DNA from 3 places in the Martinezella jaguaris genome. Region 3 is predicted to be linked to each of the others. Evidence: predicted binding sites of a transcription regulator. Region 3 holds the regulator's gene; each other region holds the start of a gene.
The links. Region 3 encodes PhoB, which activates phosphate uptake and scavenging genes when phosphate is short. Its sites were predicted from a motif close to TGTCATNNANCTGTCAT; they were not measured.

Region 1 (7,413 bases), 1.2 Mb from region 3:
TGTGCTGAAAGGCATCGACCTCACCGTCGGCGAAGGCGAATCCGTCGGCATTGTCGGTCCCTCCGGCTCCGGCAAGTCGACGCTGCTGATGGTGCTCGCCGGCCTCGAAAAGCTCGACAGTGGCGAACTGTTGATCCGTGATACTCCGCTGCATAGCCTGAGCGAGGACCGTGTTGCCGATTTCCGCGGCCGCAATATCGGCATTGTCTTCCAGTCGTTCCATCTCATTGCCAATATGACGGCGCTGGAAAATGTCGCCGTACCGCTGGAGCTGGCCAATGTCCGCGACGCCTTCGACATCGCCCGGCGCGAATTGCAGGCTGTCGGCCTCGGCGAGCGGCTGAGCCATTATCCCGGTCAGCTTTCGGGCGGCGAACAGCAACGCGTGGCGATCGCCCGTGCACTCGCCCCATCACCCGCCCTTTTGATAGCCGACGAGCCGACCGGTAATCTCGATACCGACACCGGCAGACAGATCGCCGACCTGCTTTTCGCCCAGCAGGCCGAACGCGGCACGACGCTGTTACTCGTCACCCATGATCCGGTGCTCGCCGCCCGCTGCTCGCGCCAAATCCACGTTCGCTCCGGCGAAATAGAGGGCGATAGCGCCCGCGCTCGGACCAATCAGGCGGCGATGGCATGACCGCGGCGGGAGCGCGTCTCACGCTTGCCTTTCGCCTGGCGCTGCGTGAATTGCGCGGCGGCCTCAGCGGCTTCTACATCTTTCTCGCCTGCATCGCTCTTGGCACCGGCGCGATCGCCGCAGTCAACTCCGTCTCACGCTCGATTACCGACGCTATCTCGACGCAGGGCCAGTCGCTGCTCGCCGGTGACGTCCGCGTCGAACTCACCAATCGCGAGGCGACGCCGGACGAACTGAGCTATCTAAACAGCCTCGGCCAGCTCTCGCAGTCCACCGGCATGCGCTCCATGGCCCGCCTGCCCGATGGCTCCGACCAAGCACTGGTCGAGGTCAAGGCAGTCGACGGCGCCTACCCGCTCTACGGCACCTTCGAGGCCGATCCGGATCAGCCGCTATCAACCCTGCTCGCCGCCAAGGACGGGACCTGGGGCGCAGTCGTCGCTCCCCTGCTGCTCGAGCGGCTGAATCTCAAAATCGGCAGCGAGCTGCTACTCGGCAATACCAGGCTTCGAATCACCGGCACCGTGAAGACCGAGCCGGATTCGGTGTCGGAGGGTTTCGGCTTTGCTCCGCGATTGCTCACCAGCCGCGACGCTCTGGTCGCCTCGGGCCTGATCACGACCGGAAGTCTCGTCGAGCAGGTCTACAAAATCCGCATGGACGATCCCTCCGGCAGCCTGAGCAACATCGCCGCCCGCGCCAATACCGCGTTTCCGCAGGCCGGCTGGTCGATCCGAACGAGCGACCGGGCAGCACCCGCCCTCGCCGACAATATCACCCGCTTCTCGCAATTCCTGACATTGGTCGGACTAACGGCTCTAATCGTCGGCGGCGTCGGCGTCGCCAACGCCGTACGCGCCTTCCTCGATTCCAAGCGGACCACCATCGCCACCTTCAAATGCCTTGGCGCACCGGCCCTAGTCGTGGTGATGATCTATCTCATTCAGATCAGCCTGATTGCGCTGGCCGGCATCGCCGTGGGTCTCGTCCTCGGCGCCATCGCGCCGTTGCTTGCCTCGCAGTTCATGGCCGAATTTCTGCCGATCTCGACCGCGCCGCAGCTCTACCCCGGTCCGCTGACGCTTGCGGCCCTTTTTGGCCTGCTGACAACGCTCGCCTTCGCCATCCTGCCGCTCGGCCATGCCCGCGAAGTACCGGCAACCGCACTCTTCCGGGAACAAGGTTTCGAGACCCGCCGCCTGCCGAGCTGGCCATACCTGCTCGCCGCCTGCCTGCTGATGGCGGCGCTTGCAGGGCTCGCGATCTTCACCGCCTATGACCGCTTCATCGCCGTCGTCTTCGTCGTCTCCATCGCCGCCGCCTTCGTCGTGCTGCGTGCCGTCGCCGCCCTGCTGTCGTGGCTTGCTCGCCGCAGCCCTCGCGTTCACTCTCCCGCCCTGCGATTGGCGATCGGCAACATCCATCGGCCGGGTGCGCTCACCGCCTCCGTCGTCCTCTCGCTTGGCCTTGGCCTGGCGCTCCTGGTGACCTTGACCTTAATCGACGGCAATATGCGCCAGGAGCTGACAGGACGCATGAGCGAGCAAGCGCCGAACTTCTTCTTCGTCGATATCCAGGGCTCGGAACTCGACGGCTTCCGCAAGGTCGTGCAGGCGCAAGCGCCAGAGGGCAAACTCGTCGAAGTCCCGATGCTGCGCGGTCGCATCGTCGCCTTCAATGGTCAAGACGTGACCCAGATGACGGTGCCCCCGGCCGGTCAATGGGTGTTGCGCGGCGATCGCGGCATCACCTATGCCGAAACCATCCCGGAGAACGCCGTCCTGACGGAAGGGCAATGGTGGGGCAAGGACTATAGCGGCGAGCCTCTGGTCTCCTTCTCCGACGAAGAAGGCAAGGCGCTTGGCCTGAAGCTCGGCGACGCCGTGACCGTTAACGTGCTCGGCCGCAACGTGACGGCCAAGATCGCAAGCTTCCGCAAGGTCCAATGGCAGTCGCTGTCGATCAATTTCGTCATGATCTTTTCGCCCAACACCTTCAAGGGTGCACCGCACGCGTGGCTTGCGACCCTCACCGATCCCACCGCTACGTCGGCGCAGGAAGCCGCGATCCTGAAGAAGGTCACCAACACCTATCCGACGATTACCAGCGTCCGCGTCAAGGATGCGCTCGACATCGTCAACACACTGGTCGGACAGCTTGCCGCCGCTATCCGGGCCGCTGCCTCCGTTGCGCTCATCGCATCCATACTGGTGCTTGCGGGCGCGCTCGCGGCTGGAAATCGCGCACGCACGCATGACGCGGTCGTGCTGAAGACGCTCGGCGCGACGCGGGCCATGCTGATCCGCGCCTTCAGTTACGAATATCTGATCCTGGGGGCAGCAACCGCCGTCTTCGCACTGCTGGCCGGTTCCGTGGCCGCCTGGTATATCGTCAGCCGCATCATGCACCTGCCCTCAACCTTCCTTCCCGACGTTGCCTTTTCTACCCTCATCATCGCGCTACTATTGACGGTCGGGATCGGACTCGTCGGCACCTGGCGTGTCCTCGGCCAGAAGGCAGCGCCTGTCCTGCGTGAACTCTGAGCCCGTGAAAGCCGGCGTGATTTTCGACAAGGCCTGTGCGCCCCCAGGATGCATCGAGCGTTAACCGAGCGTCCGGAAATTACCCGATATTACACCGATTTAACCCTGCCGCCGCCGCTTAGCCCTTGTGCACCCGGCTTGAAAGCCTCATATTCTCTGCAGGCATGCTGGAGCTCCGCAGCGGCGCCCGGGACCAAAGCGCCCGACACCGTACTCACATCGGAGCTTAAAAGAGGAAAACATGGCTGACTTTCGCAACTATCAAAACCGGACGCCGCAAGCAGGCGCGCAGACCGGCGCGATGATCGATGAGGGCCTTCGAGCCTACATGCTCAAGGTCTACAACCTGATGGCGCTGGGTCTGGCGATCACAGGTCTTGCTGCTTACGGCGCCTTCTCGCTCGCATTCGCTGACGGACAGCTTACGGCTTTCGGCCAAGCTATCTACGTGAGCCCGCTGAAGTGGGTCGTTATTTTCGCGCCGCTGGCGATGGTGTTCTTCCTGAGTTTCAGGATCAATCGCATGAGTGTGGCCGCCGCGACGACAACCTTCTGGGTATACGCCGCGCTGGTTGGCCTGTCGCTGTCGTCGATTTTCATCATCTACACCGGCCAGAGCATCGTGCAGGCCTTCTTCGTGACCGCTGCGTCTTTCGGCGCGCTGTCGCTTTACGGCTACACGACGAAGCGTAGCCTCTCGGCTATGGGCTCGTTCATGATGATGGGTCTCTTCGGCCTGATTATCGCCATGCTCGTCAACATCTTCCTGCAGTCTTCTGCGGTGCACTTCGCCATCAACGTTCTTGGCGTTGTGATCTTCGCAGGTCTCACCGCCTGGGATACGCAGCGGATCAAGGAAATGTACTATGAAGCCGACGACGTAGCCGTTGCTGGCCGCAAGGCGATCATGGGCGCACTGACGCTCTACCTGGACTTCATCAACCTGTTCATGTTCCTGCTGCAGTTCATGGGCGACCGCAAATAACTGCAGCGACATGATTGATCGTTCGAAAAGGCGGCTTTGGCCGCCTTTTCTGTTTGCCTTGCTCCCTCGCACACGGCTTTATATCTGCTTCTTGAAATCGCAGATCAGGCAATAAAAAGCAGATGTCCTTCCGCCTTCGCAACGCCATCCCGAGCGACCTTCCCTTCATCACCTCGATCTATCGCGACTCCGTCCTGAACGGCACGGCAAGCTATGAAATCATCCCGCCGAACGAGGAGGAGATGACAGGCCGCTTCCAGGCGATCCGCGACAAAGGCTATCCCTATATCGCCGCTGAAGACGAAGACGGAGCCTTCCTGGGCTATGCCTATGCCTCGGCCTTCCGCACGCGGCCGGCCTATCGCTGGATGGTGGAGGATTCGATCTATCTTGCGCCCGCGGCTCGCGGCCGGGGCATCGGCAAAGCGCTGCTGGCAACTCTGGTGGAAACCTGCCAGACCCTCGGCTTCCGCCAGATGATCGCCGTTATCGGCGGCGCCCACCCGGCCTCCGTCGCCCTCCACCGCGCTACAGGTTTTACAGAAACGGGCCTGCTGAAAGGCACCGGCTACAAGCACGGCCGCTGGCTGGACACGATGCTGATGCAGAAATCACTCGGCGAGGGCGCGCAGACCGACCCCGATCCATCGGTCTATCCGGGGACGTTGTTCAGCGAATAACGCGGCAGGAGGAGATCACTTCTCCACCAGCTTCAGCTGCTTATCGAAGACCTTCAGCACCTGGTTCAGGTCGTGGCCGCGCTTCAGGATCATGCCGTTGGTATTGATCACGGAAAACGAGCCCTGCTTGGCAGCGAGCTTGGGATTTTTCTCGATGCGGAAGAGCGGCAGTTCACCGGACCGTTTGAAGACCGAGAAAACCGCCTTTTCCCTCAAGTGGTCGATGGCGTAATCCCGCCACTCGCCCTCGCCGACCATGCGGCCGTAGATCCACAGGATCGCGTCCAACTCCCTGCGATGGAAGGTTACCGGCAGCGGGTCCTTGCTCTGCTTGTATTCTCTGAGATCAACGACGACGGAAGAAGTGGTGTCGACGGAACGGCTTTCGCCGTGTCGCAATTCCGGCTGATCAGTCATCAATCCCCCAGGGGTTGTGTCATGACAAGAAAGTGACAGTTTGCCTCAGCCACGCCAAATTGCAAGACCGGGGGCCACTCACAATTTCTTGCGCTCGGGGGAAAGCGTCTTTGCAGCGCCGTATTTCAGTCAAAACGACGCCCCATTTTCCGGAACTATAGACAGCTGTTTGGCGCCGCCGCGCCAAACAGCCCGGCCGGGGCGTATCGACCGAACCCCAGCCCCGAATGCGCCCTTGCCGGGCACCCCCCTCTTTTTGGCGGTAGCCAAAATAGAGGTCTTTTCGGCGCTAGCCGAAATAATGCTCGATCAGCCATCCGTGCCGATCGTCAGTACGGTCGCACCGATGATCGCCGCCGGGTCGCCCGACGGCGTCGAGGACTGCAGCAGAACCGCCAGGCCGCGCCGGCCAGCCTTGTCCATGACATTGGCAGGCAGCACAATATTCATTCCCTTGCCATCCCACATGCCAACGGTTTCAATGTCCGAAACCGCGTGCAGATAGGTGATCTGCTGGCCGTTGTTCTCGCCGGCCTTCGGAGAAACCTGCTGTTCCTTATCGAAATAGGCGACGACCACGTTGGCCCGGCCCTGGCCGGCGCCGATCTTGATCTCCAGCTCGTCACCTTTCATGGCGGCATTGACGGGAACCGTCAGGCCTTTGCCTTGGCGCTGGAAGTCGTCGATCTTCAAATTGATGGCGTCGAGATTAGCGCCGTTCAGATGGTCGCGGCCGTTGATGATCGCCTGCGGCGTATAGACCCCGCTGCGGCCGAGCGTACGGGCATAGGCATATTGCCGAGCTGTATTCTCCTTGGACCCCATCGTGTCGTTCCAGCCGAGATAGTTCCAATAGTCGACGTGATAAGCGAGCGCGACGACATCGCCCTGGCGGATCAGCTTCTCAAATGCAGCATCAGCCGGCGGACAAGAAGCACAGCCCTGAGACGTGAAAAGCTCGACGACACCCTTGATCTTGGCAAGCTCCTGCGCATGCAGCGAACTTGCCAGCGCGATGCCTGCTAGAAGTGAAACCAAAAACCGTAGGCGCATGCCCTTATACCTCTTTCTCAGACCTTGAAAGCCATGTACTGGCGCGGCCCCCGAAACCGCTCTGCGCTTCTCAGGGTATCCGTAAGGCCCTCATCAAGCCTGATAAATCTAAAACAAGAGATAATCGCTAAGCACGATGACGCAAAGTCACGAAGGGGTGAGACGAAGGCCCGGAGACGATAGCGTCGTACACATCGGCGTGAAAAACAAGACGCCGCCGGAGAGTATGCTCCGGCGGCGTGTATCAGCGGTTTTGGCACCAATTAGGCCGCGAGATCGCGCAGAACCGTCTGCAGGATGCCGCCATTGTTAACGTAGGCAACTTCATCCAGCGTGTCGATACGGCAGATGATCGGAATGTCCTTCACCGTGCCGTCGCCATAGGTAACCTTGGCGATTTTGCGCTCGCGCGGCTTGATGTTTTCCAGGCCCTCGATCGTCACTGTCTCGTCGCCCTTGAGGCCGAGGCTGGCCCAGGTCGTGCCGTCCTCGAAGACGAAGGGGATGACGCCCATGCCGACCAGGTTCGAGCGGTGGATGCGCTCGAAGGACTGGGCAACGACGGCGCGCACGCCGAGCAGGTTGGTGCCCTTGGCAGCCCAGTCGCGCGACGAGCCGTTGCCGTATTCGACGCCGGCGAAGATGACGAGCGGAACGCCTTCGGCCTTGTACTGCATGGCCGCATCATAGATCGACATCTCTTCCTTGGACGGATAGTGGATGGTGTAGCCACCTTCCTTGCCGTTCGGGCCGAGCATGTGATTGCGGATGCGGATATTGGCGAAGGTGCCGCGCATCATGACTTCATGATTGCCGCGGCGCGTGCCGTACTGGTTGAAGTCGGCAACGCCGACGCCATGGCCGATAAGGTAGGAACCGGCCGGTGAAGCAGCCTTGATCGAACCGGCCGGAGAAATGTGGTCGGTGGTGATCTTGTCGCCGAACAGACCGAGGACGCGGGCGCCCTTGATGTCGGAAACGCCAGCGCCGGTCTTGCCCATGCCGACGAAATAAGGCGGGTTCTGCACATAGGTCGAGTCGTCGTCCCAGGCATAGGTCTGGCCCGGAGGAACCTGCACGGCTTGCCAATTG
Region 2 (7,413 bases), on a different replicon from region 3:
GCTCGTCTTGCTCAAGGGTGAGAGAGTGATCGGACATCGCAGATCAGGCGCCCGGATCCAGCCAAAGGTCGGCCATGGCCGGACCGGTCAGCGAGCCAAGGGGCGAGGGCGAAACGCCCTTCACCTTGCTGGTGATGGCGTCGAGCTGGTCGAAGAACAAGGGGATGCCCGCACCGCCATCGTTATGGATCGTCTCCTGGATTGCCCAGTACAGTTCTCGACGGCGGTTGACATCGGTGGTGGCGACCGCCTCGTCCATCATCGCGTCCACCTTCGGTCGGCTCCAGTGCGTTTCGTTCCATTTCGCACCAGAGCGGTAAGCGACGCGCAGCATAAGGTCGGGTGTGAAACGCGTACCCCATCCGCCCACCATCAGCGGCTGCTTCAGCCAGACATTGTCCCAATAGCCGGTGACCGGATCGCGTTTCGGATCGAGCGAAATACCCGCCTTGCGCGCGCCGTCGGCGTAAATCTGCGCCAGATCAACCGCAACGCCGGGCGTGACCGCGTCGGAGGCATGCAGAACCTGTGTCGGGAAATTCACACCTGCCTTCTGAAGAATGGACTTGGCCCGATCCGGATCATAGGCGCGGACCGGCAACTCGCTGTGGTAGAAGGGACTGAAGGGTGGAATTGGGTGGTCATTGCCAATCTGCGCAAACCCGGCGCAGAGGCGGTCGCGCATCTGCTCGCGATCGAAGAGGTACTTCATAGCTTCGCGTACTTCCGGCCGATCGAAGGGAGGAGTGTCGGTCAGCATGGCCACGACGTTGTGCACGCCGCTGGGGGAATTGACGACCTGGAAACCGGATGTCGCCGCAATGCGCTTCGCGAGCGTAAAGTTGACCGTCTGCACGGCATCGACATCACCGGCGAGAAGAGCAGAAACACGTGCGACAGGATCCTGATTGCCCTGGAATGCCACCTCGTCGAGGTAAGGCTTGCCGTTCTGCCAGTAGTTTTGATAGCGGCGATAAACGTTGACGCTGGTAGGGTTCAGCCCATTCGCCACGAAGGGGCCGGTGCCCACCGGCTTGTCGAAGGTCGAGAAACCTTCCGGGAAGATATAGAACCGATCCTGCGCCAACAATAGGGGAAAGTCAGCGTCGGGGCGCGAGAGTGTGAAGCGGAGGGTATGCGTGTCTTCCTCGACGATGTCGGTGATGTGTTCGAGAAGAACGCGCAACGGCGACTGCAAAACGGGGTCGCGAAGCCGGTTCAGACTGAAGATGACGTCCTTTGCGGTCAGGCCCTTGCCGTTGTGGAACTCCACGCCACGGCGCAGCTTGAACAGCCAGCCATCGACCTTGTTGTTGACCGGCTCCCAACTCTCGGCAAGCATTGGGACGGGATTGAGACGGCTGTCGACACCTACCAGCCTTTCTCCGACTGCCGCATAGGCAAAGTAGACGCTGAAGGAGGCGACCTTGGTGGGATCGAGCAGAGAAGAAGATGCAGTCTCCTGCAACATGACTCTGAGGCGACCACCCTTGCTGGGAGTGGAGTTTGCGTGTGCCAGACCGGGACGCGTTATCGCCGCAAGGGCGGAAGCGCCGAGAGAGACGTTGAACATGCGTCGGGAAATGGGACGATTAAGCATTGCCGAATCCGTTGTTCGAGGAGACTTTGCATTCGCGACCAACCGACGTAATCTCTGCCGGCGATTGAGAACTCGTATATACGAGTGTCAGTGACAACTGCATGACAGAAGGATAATTTTATGAGCTCATCCCCCTCCGGGTCCTCAGCACAACCCCGTTGGAAAACGATTGTGGAGACGTTGCATCGCGAAATTCTGGACGGAGAGTTTGACGCGGAAGGGCGTTTGCCCGCAGACACAAAAGTAGCCGAGCGCTTTGGCGTTAGCCGCATGACCTCGCGCAAGGCGCTCGCGATGCTTCAGAATAAAGGACTTATCAGGATAGAACACGGCCGAGGAGCATTCATCGAAAACGATGTGCTCGAATATCGTATGGCCTCACGCGTTACATTTCCTCAGAATGTCCGGGCCAACAATCAATTGCCCAGCCGAAAGCTGATCTCCTTCGAAAGTAGGCCGGCTGACAGGTGGATATGTTCCTGCCTCGACCTTGTTCCTGGAACTATTGTACTGGCCGTTCAGCTAATCGCAGAAAGCAATGGCCGACCGGTTGCCTTTAGCACCAATTTCCTGGAAAAGCGCAGGTTCTCGGGTTTCGTAGAAGCTATGGGGCCGGAGGCAGATGTCGAATCCGCAATGGCGAAATTTGGATTTGTATCCTTGTGGCCCGGAACTGCCAAGGTAATCGCGCGGATGCCGACAGAAGAGGAAGCAAAGCTACTCGATCAATCCCTGTCGAGACCGATCGTCGAAAAGCAAGCCGTGCAAGTGGACGAGAAGGGTAGTCCCGTATGGTGCCATGTTACCTGCTACGCCGCTGATCGCATCCAGTTTGTTTTCGATGGTGCCGAAGTAGGTAGGTAATGCGGCAGCCTGGCAATTTACGAAGGCTTCGACCGTAATTTCGCGAACCGCTTTCACTTTGCAACCGCTTTGCCCGCCGTTGATCTGCACACCACAGTAGTTAATTGTCCAAACGCGGGCACGAGATGTTCTCTGCGAGCAGACGCCCTTCGTGCCTGACCTCATGCCAGATCTTCGGTACTGTTCCATTGCTTGGTCGAATCATCACCCCACCGGTCATAAGCTCTCACTCGTCATCATAGTGTCATACTGTAGAGAGTATTGAGTGTGCTCAAATCGTGGACATTCAGATGCGGAGAGTTCCAACATCGCTGGCTCCGATCGTGAGCATGAACTCAATTTTTCGGAGATCATCCTCTTGGAGGCTTCCTTTTTCATTCTGGAGCTGAGTGCGCAGGCGCGTTGGTTCGGGCGCGGCTACTGCTAACGGCTCCGTCGGATTCCGGCTGCACAATAGCATCAATCCTGCCTTGCCAAGATCTTGACCAATATGACCGTCGCCCGGGGACCATTGCAGAGTGTGCTGGCAACTCGGGGACCTTCGAGTAGCTGGAGCCATGCCCTTGAGAATCACGTCGGTCAAAGCGACCCCTGTCCTTGTGCCAATCAGCAAAAGCCACGGGGGCTTATGGCTCCGGAGGACCCATATCGACCGCACAATCGTGGAGATTGAGACCGATGTTGGGATTTCGGGTGTTGGGGAAACGCGCGGCTTATGGGCCGCTGATGTCATTAACAGCAAGTTCGCGCCTCAACTGATTGGGCTTCCTCCACTCGCCAGAGGTCTCATGCGTTCACGTTGTCTGAATGGAGTCCTTGATTACGGATTCCCAGAGTATCAGATGGAGCGTTTGGCCTATGCGGCGGTGGATTTGGCTGCATGGGACATTGCAGGAAAATGTGCCGATCTTCCCTTATATACGAGATGATTGGTGGTTTGCAACGCGACAAGGCCCCATTCGTTGCTTACGGCTACCCGGTAAACCCGGAGATTTGCGGCACAAAAGAGGTGCCAGGTCGTCTCGCGGAGTGGGCGGTCGAAGCGGTTGAGCTCACCGGAGCTACTTACTTCGAATTCAAGATCGGCCGTTGCAACGATCTTCAATGCGACATCGACACCGTTCACGCCGTGCGTGAGGCATTAGGGGAAAAGATCGAAATTGGGGTAGATGTCAACATGACGTACTCCTCCGAAGCCGCAACCTACTTTCTCGACAAAACTATGCCGGCATCCATATCGAACGTGGAGGAACCGGTTGCGAGTCTCTCGGAAATGGACCGCCTGCGAGCCGATTACGGAATCCCACTTTCGAGCCATTGCACAAACCTTGATGCAATAAAGCCCTATCCAAATATCGACGCCATTGTTCCAGATATTTCTCTGCTCGGCGGCATCGACTCCACGCTGGAGCTTCTTGCCGCGGCAAGAGCACTGGGAAAACGTTGCTGGCTGAGGTCAATGTGGGAGCTCGGCATCGCCTTCGCGGCAATGTGCCACGTTGGGATTTCCCGGCCGGAGTTGAGCAGGCCTGCTCAATCACTCGCCGGTTTTGCGGAAGACGATCTCATTAAGGGGCAGCCATGGCGCGTCCGGAACGGGGGGGTTCGCCCGCCCGATCGACCCGGGCTTGGTATTGAGTTGAATTATCTGGCCCTTGCCAAGTATAAAGTTGCCTAGCGGCAACTTTATATCCTGCATCACTTCCTGACAGTCCATGAGTATGTTCTGTAAAGTGGGGCGATTTCGTCTGCTAAGCTGATTACATCTTCTATAGCGGCAAGAACCCGTGCCCAACGACTTGGGCCAATCTGGTTTGGTATATCCTGAACACTTCGAAATACGTTGATGTAACGCAGTTTTTCCATATGCACAGTATGATCTGATGCAATATAGATGCAATCGTGCAATGATCCGGATGACTGGAGAGAGGCTTCGACGTTCTCCATTACTTCTAGTGCTCTTCTGTAGGCTCGGTCTAACCCTGGCTCCATCTCTTCGATCTTAGCCTCGATGCATGTCCTCAGCGGGTCGTTTGTGAAGTCGGGTAGGACCCAGATGACTGAGGCATATCCCCCGGGCGACAGAACGCGCTGAAACTCCCCCACAGCCTCGCTGGCGTCCACCCAATGAAAGGCGTTAGCCATGCAAATCCAATCAACAGCCTCATGCTTCAGCCCGGTGCATTCCGCTGTTCCGTTTACCCACTGGAAAGAGAAATCGCGTCCGTGAATGCGCTCACCTTCCGCTCTCATGGAGGCGTTTGGCTCCACGGCATAACCACGAAAACCCCGGTTGGCGAGGGTTGATGCTAGCAGTCCCGTGCCGGCACCGATATCCGCAACGACTGCATTCTCGGCATGCAATTCGGTGTACCGGACGAGGCATGAAATAACATTATCAGATAGCGGCACACGATTTTTGTAGTAGCGTGATGCGACCGAGAACCTCGACCAAGTTTCGTCTTTGAAGTCATGAGTCAATATTTCCTCTCCTGCCTGCCCTGATTTGCAGCCCAACTCGCAAGGCAATCGCGGCTGTCCCGCTGGAGACAAGCTTGCGATCACTAGGCTAGTGTTGATACTGAAGACCCAGTCCCGAATCGGAAGGGAGCAGGCGTTCCGCTGCCCCCTTGAGGGTCGGTGCGAGGCTGTTCCTCCGAGTCTAAGTTATTCGGATCGGCCTGTGACACAGCACCCTCCATAGGCCCAACGGTCGGTTAAGTCCGCGAGGCGTTCCGCCACTTTGATGGTCACCATGGTAGAGCCCCATTACCTCAGCAGCCCCGCGACTAGGTTGATGCCTATTAGCAGGAGAACTCCTGTCATCACATGCGGTACGACGGTGTCTCGGCCCCGAGGGAAATAGAACGAGCAGATGTTCAAAATCGAAAGGGCAATGGTCACAAGCTCAAAGGCAACCCCAAACCCCTTCCCAATGACAATTGGGTACAAAGGCGTGAAAACCGCCAGGAGCGGAATGTTGTGGGCGATCGGCAGTCCTTGTACTCGCCCATCGCCGGTAGCTCCGAAGGCATTGAAATAACTTAAGCGGATAACACCACAGAGGACGATAAACGTGAAGGCGATTGCCTGCCAGGCACCGATACCGTTTAAGGAAAGCGCAATCGTTGCCGGAGCAAGACTGCTGCTTAGGAAATCGGCAAAGCAGTCCAGAAATGGGCCGACCTCACCTGCTGCCGGCATCCTGTTATGTGCGCGGCGTGCAATGATTCCATCGATCCAATCGAGAGCGACAGCGAAGAGCGCGAGGCTCATTGACAGGTGGATGTCGCCGGTGATAGCGGCAATGATGGCCAGCGCTGAGAAGGCTGTCCCGGCCAAAGTCACAAGGTTGGCGGCGTCCTGCAGCGGGCTGAGAATTGACCGGGGCCTATCTGCTTCTGGGGTAACTTTCATCACGTTCTCTCAAGCCGCTACGCCAGTGCCGGGTAGTACGTCGGCAGAAAGCCAATCTCGCGAAGTCCTCCTAGCAGCCGCTTGAGTTGAATCACTCCAATGTCAGGCGCCACCATGACTCCGATCATGCGTCCACTGTGGGCGACTTGAACTCCCAAGCCGCCAGAACACAGGGAGGATTCGAGCACTTCTTGAAAACGTGGCTGGGGCAAGAAGCGTTCGTTGATGAGCGCGCTACGAGTGGCGGTCTGTCCCAACAGAGCGGCGTCGTCATTGGCAATAGCACGAGAGGCCATTCTTAAGAGTTCCTGGAACTCGCCAACTTCATCTTCGTTGTAGCGAGCGGGTTCGAAGCAGATTGTATCGACGGGACGATCAGGGCTGGCATTGAAGCTCACGAGGCCGAAATGCGGGAGGCTCTTGGCAAAGGTCTCGAGAACCCGTCCTTCACGATGGGCGACCAGACAGGCGTTCCCTCTGAACATCGTTCCGTCGCTGGCCTCCTCCGCCTTAACGGCGATCTGGAAGATCTCTTTGGGAGAGATGCCGCACCCTAGGGCACGTGCACATGCGCGCACAGCGGCCACAATGTCGGCTGTGGATGAGCCAAGACCGAAGCCCATTGGTATGTTGGAGCAGACCTGAACGTCAACTCCTTCTCCGCGCTTGAGATGATTCCGCAGGAATAGCATCACAGCCCGATGGGCCTTCTCCCGCTCAATCGGCGAAAACTGCAGCCCGGGTGTTGCGGACGGAGCCGCCCAAGCAATGGTTTGCACATAAGGGAATGCTAAGGTGATTAGGCCCCGGTGGTGTCCCCCGTGCTTGTCGACAAAAACGCCTTGGAGGACCTCACCATGGTGACCGTTTGCGACCCCCATTGCCCCAGCACAAGAATTACGCGGCCTCTGTATTGCCGTGTTCATATTGTTGCTCCCCTGAAGTTGCCAGCCACGGACATTGCGCCGACCTCGCCAGTCGATAGATAAGATGAATTCTCACGTGAAGCACTCCAAGGAGCTGTCCCAAACTGCTCCCGAAAAGCTGAACTATCGTGCTCTCGCCGGGCCATTCCCCCAGACACTCGGCCCCGTATTCCTTTTGGTGTGACCGTCCCCTCAAAGCGGTAATAGATTGTCCACTCGTCGTGGGCTGTTTCGCAGCTAATACGAAGTTTATTGTTATCGATTGATGCCTTTGCGATTACTTCTTGGCCATCAATGTTGACAGTAGCCTCGGAGAGCAATCGACCATTCGGTATAATAATTGTGCCTTCTCTCGCGTGCATCGGGTAGTCGATCCTATACCGCCACAGGCCCTCCAGCGATTTTACTTCGTTTCTCTCTTGCACACCGATTCGCAGAACAGCACTCTTCAGCTCTTCGAGCACGCCGATTGCGACGGCATCGGCTTCATCATCTCGGAGACAGGTCGGGTCAATACTGACTTCGTACGGTAGTCGTCTGGGATCATCGATCATGATCCGCGGCGTTCGCTTCAGCAACCGATTCCGGAGCTCTGATACGGTGGTG
Region 3 (7,413 bases):
GTCGTGCGGATCATGATCGCATCGACGTAGCGCGACAGCACCTTGGCCGTATCGCCGATCGTCTCAGCACGGCCGAGCTGCATTTCCGTGCCCGACAGGAACAGCGTCTCGCCACCGAGCTGGCGCATACCGACGTCAAAGGAGACGCGTGTGCGGGTGGACGGCTTCTCGAAGATCATCGCCAGCATCTTGCCGGCCAGAGGCTTGTCGACGGCGCCCGCCTTCAGCGCCTGCTTTCGCACGATGGCATCGTCGATGATGCTGCGCAGATCGGTCGCCGCGACGGCGGAGAGATCGAGAAAGTGTTTCGGTGAAGCCATGTCCTACCTGTACTCCCAAAAAAGATAACGCCCGCTGTTGGGGCAAAAACGCCCCGATCAGCAGGCGTTGAACTCAAGCCGACTTCTTGACGCGGGCGGCGCGCAGCGATTCTGCAGCACGTTCGATACGAGCAATGCCTTCGCGCGCTTCCTCGGCCGTCACCACCAGCGGCGGCAGCAGGCGGATGACGTTGTCGCCGGCCGGCACGCCCAGCAGATGCTCGGCGCGGATCGCCTGCAACAGCTCTGCCTGCGGAATGGCAGCCTTAATGCCGAGCAACAGCCCCTCGCCGCGGATATCCTCGATGATATCCGGAAAACGATCCTTGAGCGAGGCGAGGCCCTGGCGGAAGACCAATGCGACGTCGCGCACATGCTGCAGGAAGCCATCGGCCAGCACGACATCCAGCACGGCATTGCCGACGGCCATGGCGAGCGGGTTGCCGCCATAGGTCGAGCCATGCGTGCCGGCTTTCATGCCTGATGCGGCCTCAGCAGTCGCAAGGCAGGCGCCGAGCGGAAAGCCGCCGCCGATACCCTTGGCAACGGCCATGATATCAGGGGTAATGCCCGCCCATTCGTGGGCGAAAAGCTTGCCGGTGCGGCCGACGCCGGTCTGAACTTCGTCGAGGACCAGAAGCAGACCATGCTCGTCGCAGATCTGACGCAGCCCGCGCAAGAACTCATTCGTCGCCGGGCGGATACCACCCTCGCCCTGAACAGGTTCGATCAGAATGGCGGCCGTCTCATTGGTAACGGCGGCACGCACCGCGTCGAGATCGCCGAAGGGTACCTGGTCGAATCCAGGCGCCTTCGGGCCGAAACCTTCGAGATATTTCTCCTGACCGCCGGCGGCGATCGTCGCGATCGTGCGGCCGTGGAAAGCGCCTTCGAAGGTGATGATATGGTATCTCTCGGGATGACCCTTGGCGAACTGGTAGCGCCGTGCCGTCTTGATGGCGCATTCCAGCGCCTCGGCGCCCGAATTGGTGAAGAACACCTTGTCGGCGAAGGTGGCTTCCGTCAGGCGCTTCGACAGCTTCTCCTGGCCCGGCACCTCATAGAGGTTGGACAGGTGCCAGACCTTGTCGGCCTGCGACTTCAGCTCTGCAACCAGATGGGGATGCGCATGGCCGAGCGCATTCACCGCGACGCCGGCGGCGAAATCGAGATAGCGTTCGCCGGTTTCTGTGATCAGCCATACGCCTTCGCCTCGCTCGAACCGCAGCGGAGCACGCACATAGGTGTCATAAAGCGGCGCGGTTTCAGCCATGGCCCATATCTCCTCGATCACAACCTTTAGGGCCAATCGTTTCCTTCGAGTGAAACGGGCCCAGAAAAATCAAAATGCCGCCTTGCGGCGGCCTGAGGCACTATTGATGTTTTGCACCGCGATGTCAACAAAACTGGCGATTTAGCAGGTGCGGCAGAGCGCCTCTGGAGGGACGGCTCGTCTTTGACAACTTATATTGCATAAATGCCACTCACCTATAGCAAGTTGGGGAAAACCTCGAAATCGATTCTCCAAGATTCCCGCGACTCTTGTCACGGAGTCAGCCTCACACTAGGTTAAAAACCAATTACTAGACTGCATGCGGCGGAACTAGTCACCACAATTTTAAAGCGTTTCACGCCTCGACCCAATGCGAGGCAATGGTGAGGGATTCTGCCATCAGAAACGCGACAGCGGAGACAGGGCATGAATTGGACAGACGAACGCGTCGAGAAGCTGAAGAAGCTGTGGTCCGAAGGTTTGAGCGCCAGCCAGATCGCGGCACAGCTCGGTGGTGTCAGTCGTAATGCCGTCATCGGCAAAGTGCATCGCTTGAGCCTGCCGGGCCGGGCCAAGGCCGGCGGAGCGGCAACGACGGCTCGAGCGCCAAAACGCAATACCTCGGCACCACGCGCGCCGAATTACGCCTCGCGCGTTGCAACCCGCACGGTTACCCGCCAGCAGGGTGCGACAATGCTCAAGGAAGAGGTCGAGATCGATACCGTCCACGAGATCGAATATCGTCCGGCCGCCAATGTGGTGGTTCCGATCTCGCGCCGTCTCGGCCTGACGGAACTCACCGAACGCACCTGCAAGTGGCCAGTCGGCGACCCGCTGAAGGACGATTTTCACTTCTGCGGCAACGACAGCCCGGACTCTTCGCCCTACTGCACCTACCATCAGCGCCTGGCTTATCAGCCGGTCCATGATCGGCGCCGAGCGGCACACTGAACCACATCAGCCAAATGAAAGAAACGGGCCGAAAGGCCCGTTTTCTGTTTCCGCCGCTCTGCAAAAAACCAGTCGGATGATCCGATCAGGCCTCCATGGAATAACCCGCGCCGCGAACGGTGCGAATGACGTCCTGCATATTGGAGAAATTCAGGGCCTTGCGCAGGCGACCGACATGCACATCGACAGTGCGTTCGTCGACATAGATATCGTGTCCCCATACACCGTCGAGCAACTGCGAACGCGAGAATACGCGGCCCGGCGAGGACATCAGGAATTCCAGCAGGCGGAATTCCGTCGGCCCCAACCGCACTTCGCGGCTCTTGCGGTGAACGCGATGGGTCTCGCGGTCCAGCTCGATATCGCCACAGCGCAACACCGTGGAGAGAACCTCCGGGCGGGCTCTGCGCAGCATCGCCTTGACGCGAGCCATCAGCTCCGGCGTCGAGAACGGCTTGACGACATAGTCGTCCGCGCCGGTGGAAAGGCCGCGCACGCGCTCGCTTTCCTCGCCGCGGGCCGTGAGCATGATGATCGGCAGGCGCTCCGTCTCCGGCCGCATGCGCAGCCGGCGGCAGAGTTCGATGCCGGACACGCCGGGGAGCATCCAGTCGAGGATCAGAAGATCGGGGATGCGCTCCTGGAGGCGCAGCTCGGCTTCATCGCCTCTCAGGATAGTGTCGACCTCGAAGCCTTCGGCCTCGAGGTTATAGCGCAGCAGAACGCTTAGCGCTTCCTCGTCTTCTACAACAGCTACTCTCGGAACCATGCGCCTCTGGTCTCCCTCTCTTGGCTTCTACGTTATTCCGTCACTGCACCGACGGTATTGGCAGTATCGTCTTTCGGGCGCTCGCCTTCGGGCTGAGCACCGGTCGCCATGTAATAGATCGTCTCGGCGATGTTGGTGGCATGGTCGCCGATGCGCTCGATGTTCTTGGCGCAGAAGAGAAGATGCGTGCAGGTGGTGATGTTGCGCGGATCTTCCATCATGTAGGTCAGCATCTCGCGGAAGAGCGAGGTGTACATGGCGTCGATTTCCTCGTCGCGTTCGCGGATCGATACGGCCTTGTCAGGCGAACGGGTCGTATAGACATCGAGTACTTCCTTGAGCTGGACGAGCGCCAGTTCGGAGAGATGTTCGATGCCGCGGGCGAGACGACGCGGAACGCCGGTGCCCTGCACGGCGATGACGCGCTTGGCGGTGTTCTTGCCGAGATCGCCGACGCGCTCCAGGTCGGAGGCGATGCGGATGGAACCCATGATTTCACGCAGGTCGGCAGCCATCGGCTGGCGGCGAGCGATGGTGACGATCGCCTTGTCGCCGACCTCACGCTCGGCGTGGTCCAGAATGACGTCATCGGAGATGACCTTCTGCGCAAGGCTGGCATCGCCGTTTACCAGTGCGCGGACGCTGTCGCTGACCATCTGCTCCGCCAGGCCGCCCATTTCGGAAATGCGGCGTGTCAGGAATTTTAGGTCTTCGTCATAGGCAGAGAGAATGTGTGTAGAGACCATTTTGCTATCCTCAAGGTGAACGATGTGAAGGGAACCGCGCGGGGAGCATCATCAGCCAAAGCGGCCCATGATGTAATCCTGCGTGCGGAAATCATCGGGATTGGTGAACATCTTATCGGTGTCGTTCTCCTCGACCAGATGGCCGAGGTGAAACATCGCGGTGCGTTGTGAAACGCGGGCTGCTTGCTGCATGGAATGCGTCACGATGACGATCGTGAAGTTTTCCCGCAGCTCATGTATGAGTTCCTCGACTTTGGCGGTGGCGATCGGATCGAGTGCCGAGCACGGCTCATCCATGAGGATGACCTCCGGACTGACGGCGACGGCGCGGGCAATGCAGAGACGCTGCTGCTGGCCGCCGGACAGGCTGGTGCCGGCATCATACAGCCGATCCTTCACTTCTCCCCAAAGGCCAGCCTTCTGCAGGCTGGTTTCGACGATGTGATCCAGATCGGCTTTGGAACGGTGAAGCCCGTGGATACGGGGCCCATAGGCTACATTCTCGTAGATCGACTTCGGGAACGGATTTGGCTTTTGGAACACCATGCCGACACGGGCGCGCAGCTCTACAACATCGATGGCGCTGTCATAGACATCCTGATCATCGAGCGTGATCTTGCCGGTGATGCGGCAGGTGTCGATCGTATCGTTCATGCGATTGAGGCAACGCAGGAAGGTGGATTTGCCGCAGCCGGAAGGACCGATCAGCGCCGTGACCGTATTGACGCGGATGTTCAGGTTCACGTCGAACAGGGCGCGCTTGTCGCCATAATAGACCGAGACGTCCTGGCCGATCATCTTATAGGGGATCGTCATCATCTTCTTAGCCAGTACTTTTTCGCTCACGGCTTCCGTCATCATGTTCATTCCATCGCCTCCTGTCACCAGCGCCGCTCAAAACGACGGCGCAGCAGGATAGCCCCGATATTCATCGCAACGAGGAAGAAGAGCAGGACGATAATGGCCCCGGAGGTTCTTTCGACAAAGGCGCGCTCGGCTTCGCTCGCCCACATGTAGATCTGCACCGGCAGCGCCGTCGAGGGATCGAGCGGCCCTGCCGGATAATTGGCGACGAAGGCGACCATGCCGATCAAGAGCAACGGCGCGGTTTCGCCAAGCGCATGCGCCAGCCCGAGGATCGTGCCCGTCAGAATGCCGGGCATGGCGAGCGGCAGGACATGGTGGAACACCACCTGCATGCGCGAAGCACCAAGGCCGAGGGCCGCGCTGCGGATCGACGGCGGCACGGCCCTCAGCGCCGAGCGCGTGGCGATAATGATCATCGGCAGCGTCATCAGGCTGAGCACCAGCCCGCCGACCAGCGAGGCAGAACGGGGCAGGCCCATGAAATTAATGAAGACCGAAAGGCCGAGCAGGCCGTAGACGATCGACGGCACCGCCGCGAGATTGTTGATATTGACCTCGATCAGATCGGTCAGCCGGTTCTTCGGCGCGAATTCCTCCAGGTAGATCGAGGCGGCAACGCCAACCGGCAATGCCAAGACCAGCACGGTGAGCATCAGATAGAGGGAACCGATCAGCGCGACACCGAGGCCCGCAGCCTCCGGGCGGCTCGAATTGCCGGACAAGAACAGGCCGGTGTTGAATGCCTTGTACAACGCACCGCCGGCGGCGAGTTGCCTCATCCATGCGAGCTGCTGGTCGGAGACCTTGCGGTCCTTTTCGGCCGCCGTCAGGTCGATCTGTCCCTTGTTGGCGGAGTCGATATTGGCGCTGGCGAGGAAAGTGACCTCTACCGTCTTCCCGATGATCGAGGGATCGGCCAGGACCTTGTCGCGCAATGCAATCCGTGCGCCGTCCGATACCATTTCCGTCGCTTCGCGGACGAGCACCCGGTTGGAAGGATCGATGCCCAGAGCCTTCACCAGAGCGTCACGGATGAGAACCGGATAATTGGCTGATATCAGCACCTTCGGATCGCCGCCGCGCTTGCCGGCGGGATCGATCACCTTCTCGGTGAACTCTATCGGCAAGATGATCGAGGTCTGCACGAAGGCCGTGTAGCCGTGGCGTACCACTGTGGAGACCAGGATGATGAGGAAGACAAGGCCGAAGGTAACGGCGGCAAGACCATAGGCGCGGAATCGGCGTTCAGCGGCGTAGCGACGCTTGATGCCGATATCACGCCGCAGCGGCGCGCCGGGCGTCATCCCACGCGGAATCGGCGATGGGGCGGAAGTTACGACATCGCTCATTCGTATTGCTCCCTATATCGGCGGACGATGTAGAGCGCATAAACGTTCAGGCAAAGGGTCAGGCCGAAGAGCGTGATGCCGAGCGCGAAGGCCACCAGTGTCTGCGGCGAGGTAAATTCGAGGTCGCCGGTCAACTGGTTGACGATCTTTACGGTGACCGTCGTCATCGGCTCGAAAGGATCGAGCTGCATGCGGGCAGCAACGCCGGCCGCTAGTACGACGATCATCGTCTCGCCGACCGCCCGCGACGCCGTCATCAGCAGCGCACCGACGATGCCCGGCAATGCAGCCGGCAGAAGGACGCGCTTGACCGTTTCCGACCGCGTGGCACCGAGGCCAAGCGAACCGTCGCGCAGCGAACGCGGCACGGCCATGATAATGTCGTCCGAGAGCGACGAGACATAGGGAATGAGCATGACGCCCATGACGAAGCCGGCGGTCAGGACGCTCTGCGCCTCGATGAAGCTCGCATAATTGCCCGTGAGCAGGCCGTTGATATCGGCGGAAATATCGCGCAGGAACGGGCCGACCGTCACCAGGGCAAAAAAGCCGTAGACGATGGTCGGAATGCCGGCCAGCACTTCGAGCATCGGTTTAGCGACGGAACGCACGCGCGCCGAGGCATATTCGGCCATGTAGATGGCGGCAAACAGCCCCACCGGGACTGCTACCAACATGGCGACGAGGCCGATATAGAGCGTGCCGGCCAGTAACGGGATGAGCCCGAACGTGCCCGACGTTTGCGAACCGGCGCCGGCAAAACGCGGATCCCAAACGGTGCCGAAGAAGAATTCGGCGGCTGGAACCATGTTGAAGAAGCGAGCCGCCTCCGACAGCATCGAAGCGACAATGCCGACCGTCGTCAGCACGGCGATGGAGGAAGCGACGATCAGGCCGCCGAGAATGACCTGCTCCACTCGGTTGCGGGCACGAAAGCGCAGCGCGATGGCCCGCAGTCCATGAATGGCTGAGAGCACCGAAAGAATGATGGCCGCCACCGACATGACGACGCGGCTCACATATCGCATGTTGTTGTATTTGTTGGCGGCCTCGATCATATAGCCGGTTGGCCGGACCGCGAGCGGGACACCCTTCTGCGCCAGGAGCAATTGAAGATCGGCCGAGCCGCTGGCCACGG

Region 1: the regulator PhoB is predicted to act here: its motif matches at 5,290-5,306, upstream of CCGE525_RS20065 (DUF2794 domain-containing protein).
Region 2: the regulator PhoB is predicted to act here: its motif matches at 1,691-1,707, upstream of phnF (phosphonate metabolism transcriptional regulator PhnF).

Annotation. Positions count from the first base shown of each region.
Region 1 is NZ_CP032694.1:4,109,586-4,116,998, forward strand. It holds gene CCGE525_RS20045 (ABC transporter ATP-binding protein) at 1-643, shown strand, start outside; gene CCGE525_RS20050 (ABC transporter permease) at 640-3,186, shown strand; gene CCGE525_RS20055 (Bax inhibitor-1/YccA family protein) at 3,428-4,171, shown strand; gene CCGE525_RS20060 (GNAT family N-acetyltransferase) at 4,294-4,851, shown strand; gene CCGE525_RS20065 (DUF2794 domain-containing protein) at 4,867-5,268, opposite strand; gene CCGE525_RS20070 (DUF1223 domain-containing protein) at 5,578-6,321, opposite strand; gene acnA (aconitate hydratase AcnA) at 6,585-7,413, opposite strand, start outside.
Region 2 is NZ_CP032697.1:60,509-67,921, forward strand. It holds gene CCGE525_RS37110 (ABC transporter substrate-binding protein) at 44-1,600, opposite strand; gene phnF (phosphonate metabolism transcriptional regulator PhnF) at 1,721-2,464, shown strand; gene CCGE525_RS40020 (enolase-like domain-containing protein) at 3,022-3,393, shown strand; gene CCGE525_RS37125 (mandelate racemase/muconate lactonizing enzyme family protein) at 3,345-4,142, shown strand; gene CCGE525_RS37130 (class I SAM-dependent methyltransferase) at 4,163-4,945, opposite strand; gene CCGE525_RS37135 (CDP-alcohol phosphatidyltransferase family protein) at 5,234-5,881, opposite strand; gene CCGE525_RS37140 (GHMP family kinase ATP-binding protein) at 5,899-6,660, opposite strand; gene CCGE525_RS37145 (hypothetical protein) at 6,804-7,413, opposite strand, start outside.
Region 3 is NZ_CP032694.1:740,894-748,306, reverse strand. It holds gene argF (ornithine carbamoyltransferase) at 1-320, opposite strand, end outside; gene CCGE525_RS03690 (aspartate aminotransferase family protein) at 394-1,593, opposite strand; gene CCGE525_RS03685 (GcrA family cell cycle regulator) at 2,020-2,544, shown strand; gene phoB (phosphate regulon transcriptional regulator PhoB) at 2,630-3,313, opposite strand; gene phoU (phosphate signaling complex protein PhoU) at 3,346-4,059, opposite strand; gene pstB (phosphate ABC transporter ATP-binding protein PstB) at 4,111-4,926, opposite strand; gene pstA (phosphate ABC transporter permease PstA) at 4,941-6,275, opposite strand; gene pstC (phosphate ABC transporter permease subunit PstC) at 6,272-7,413, opposite strand, start outside.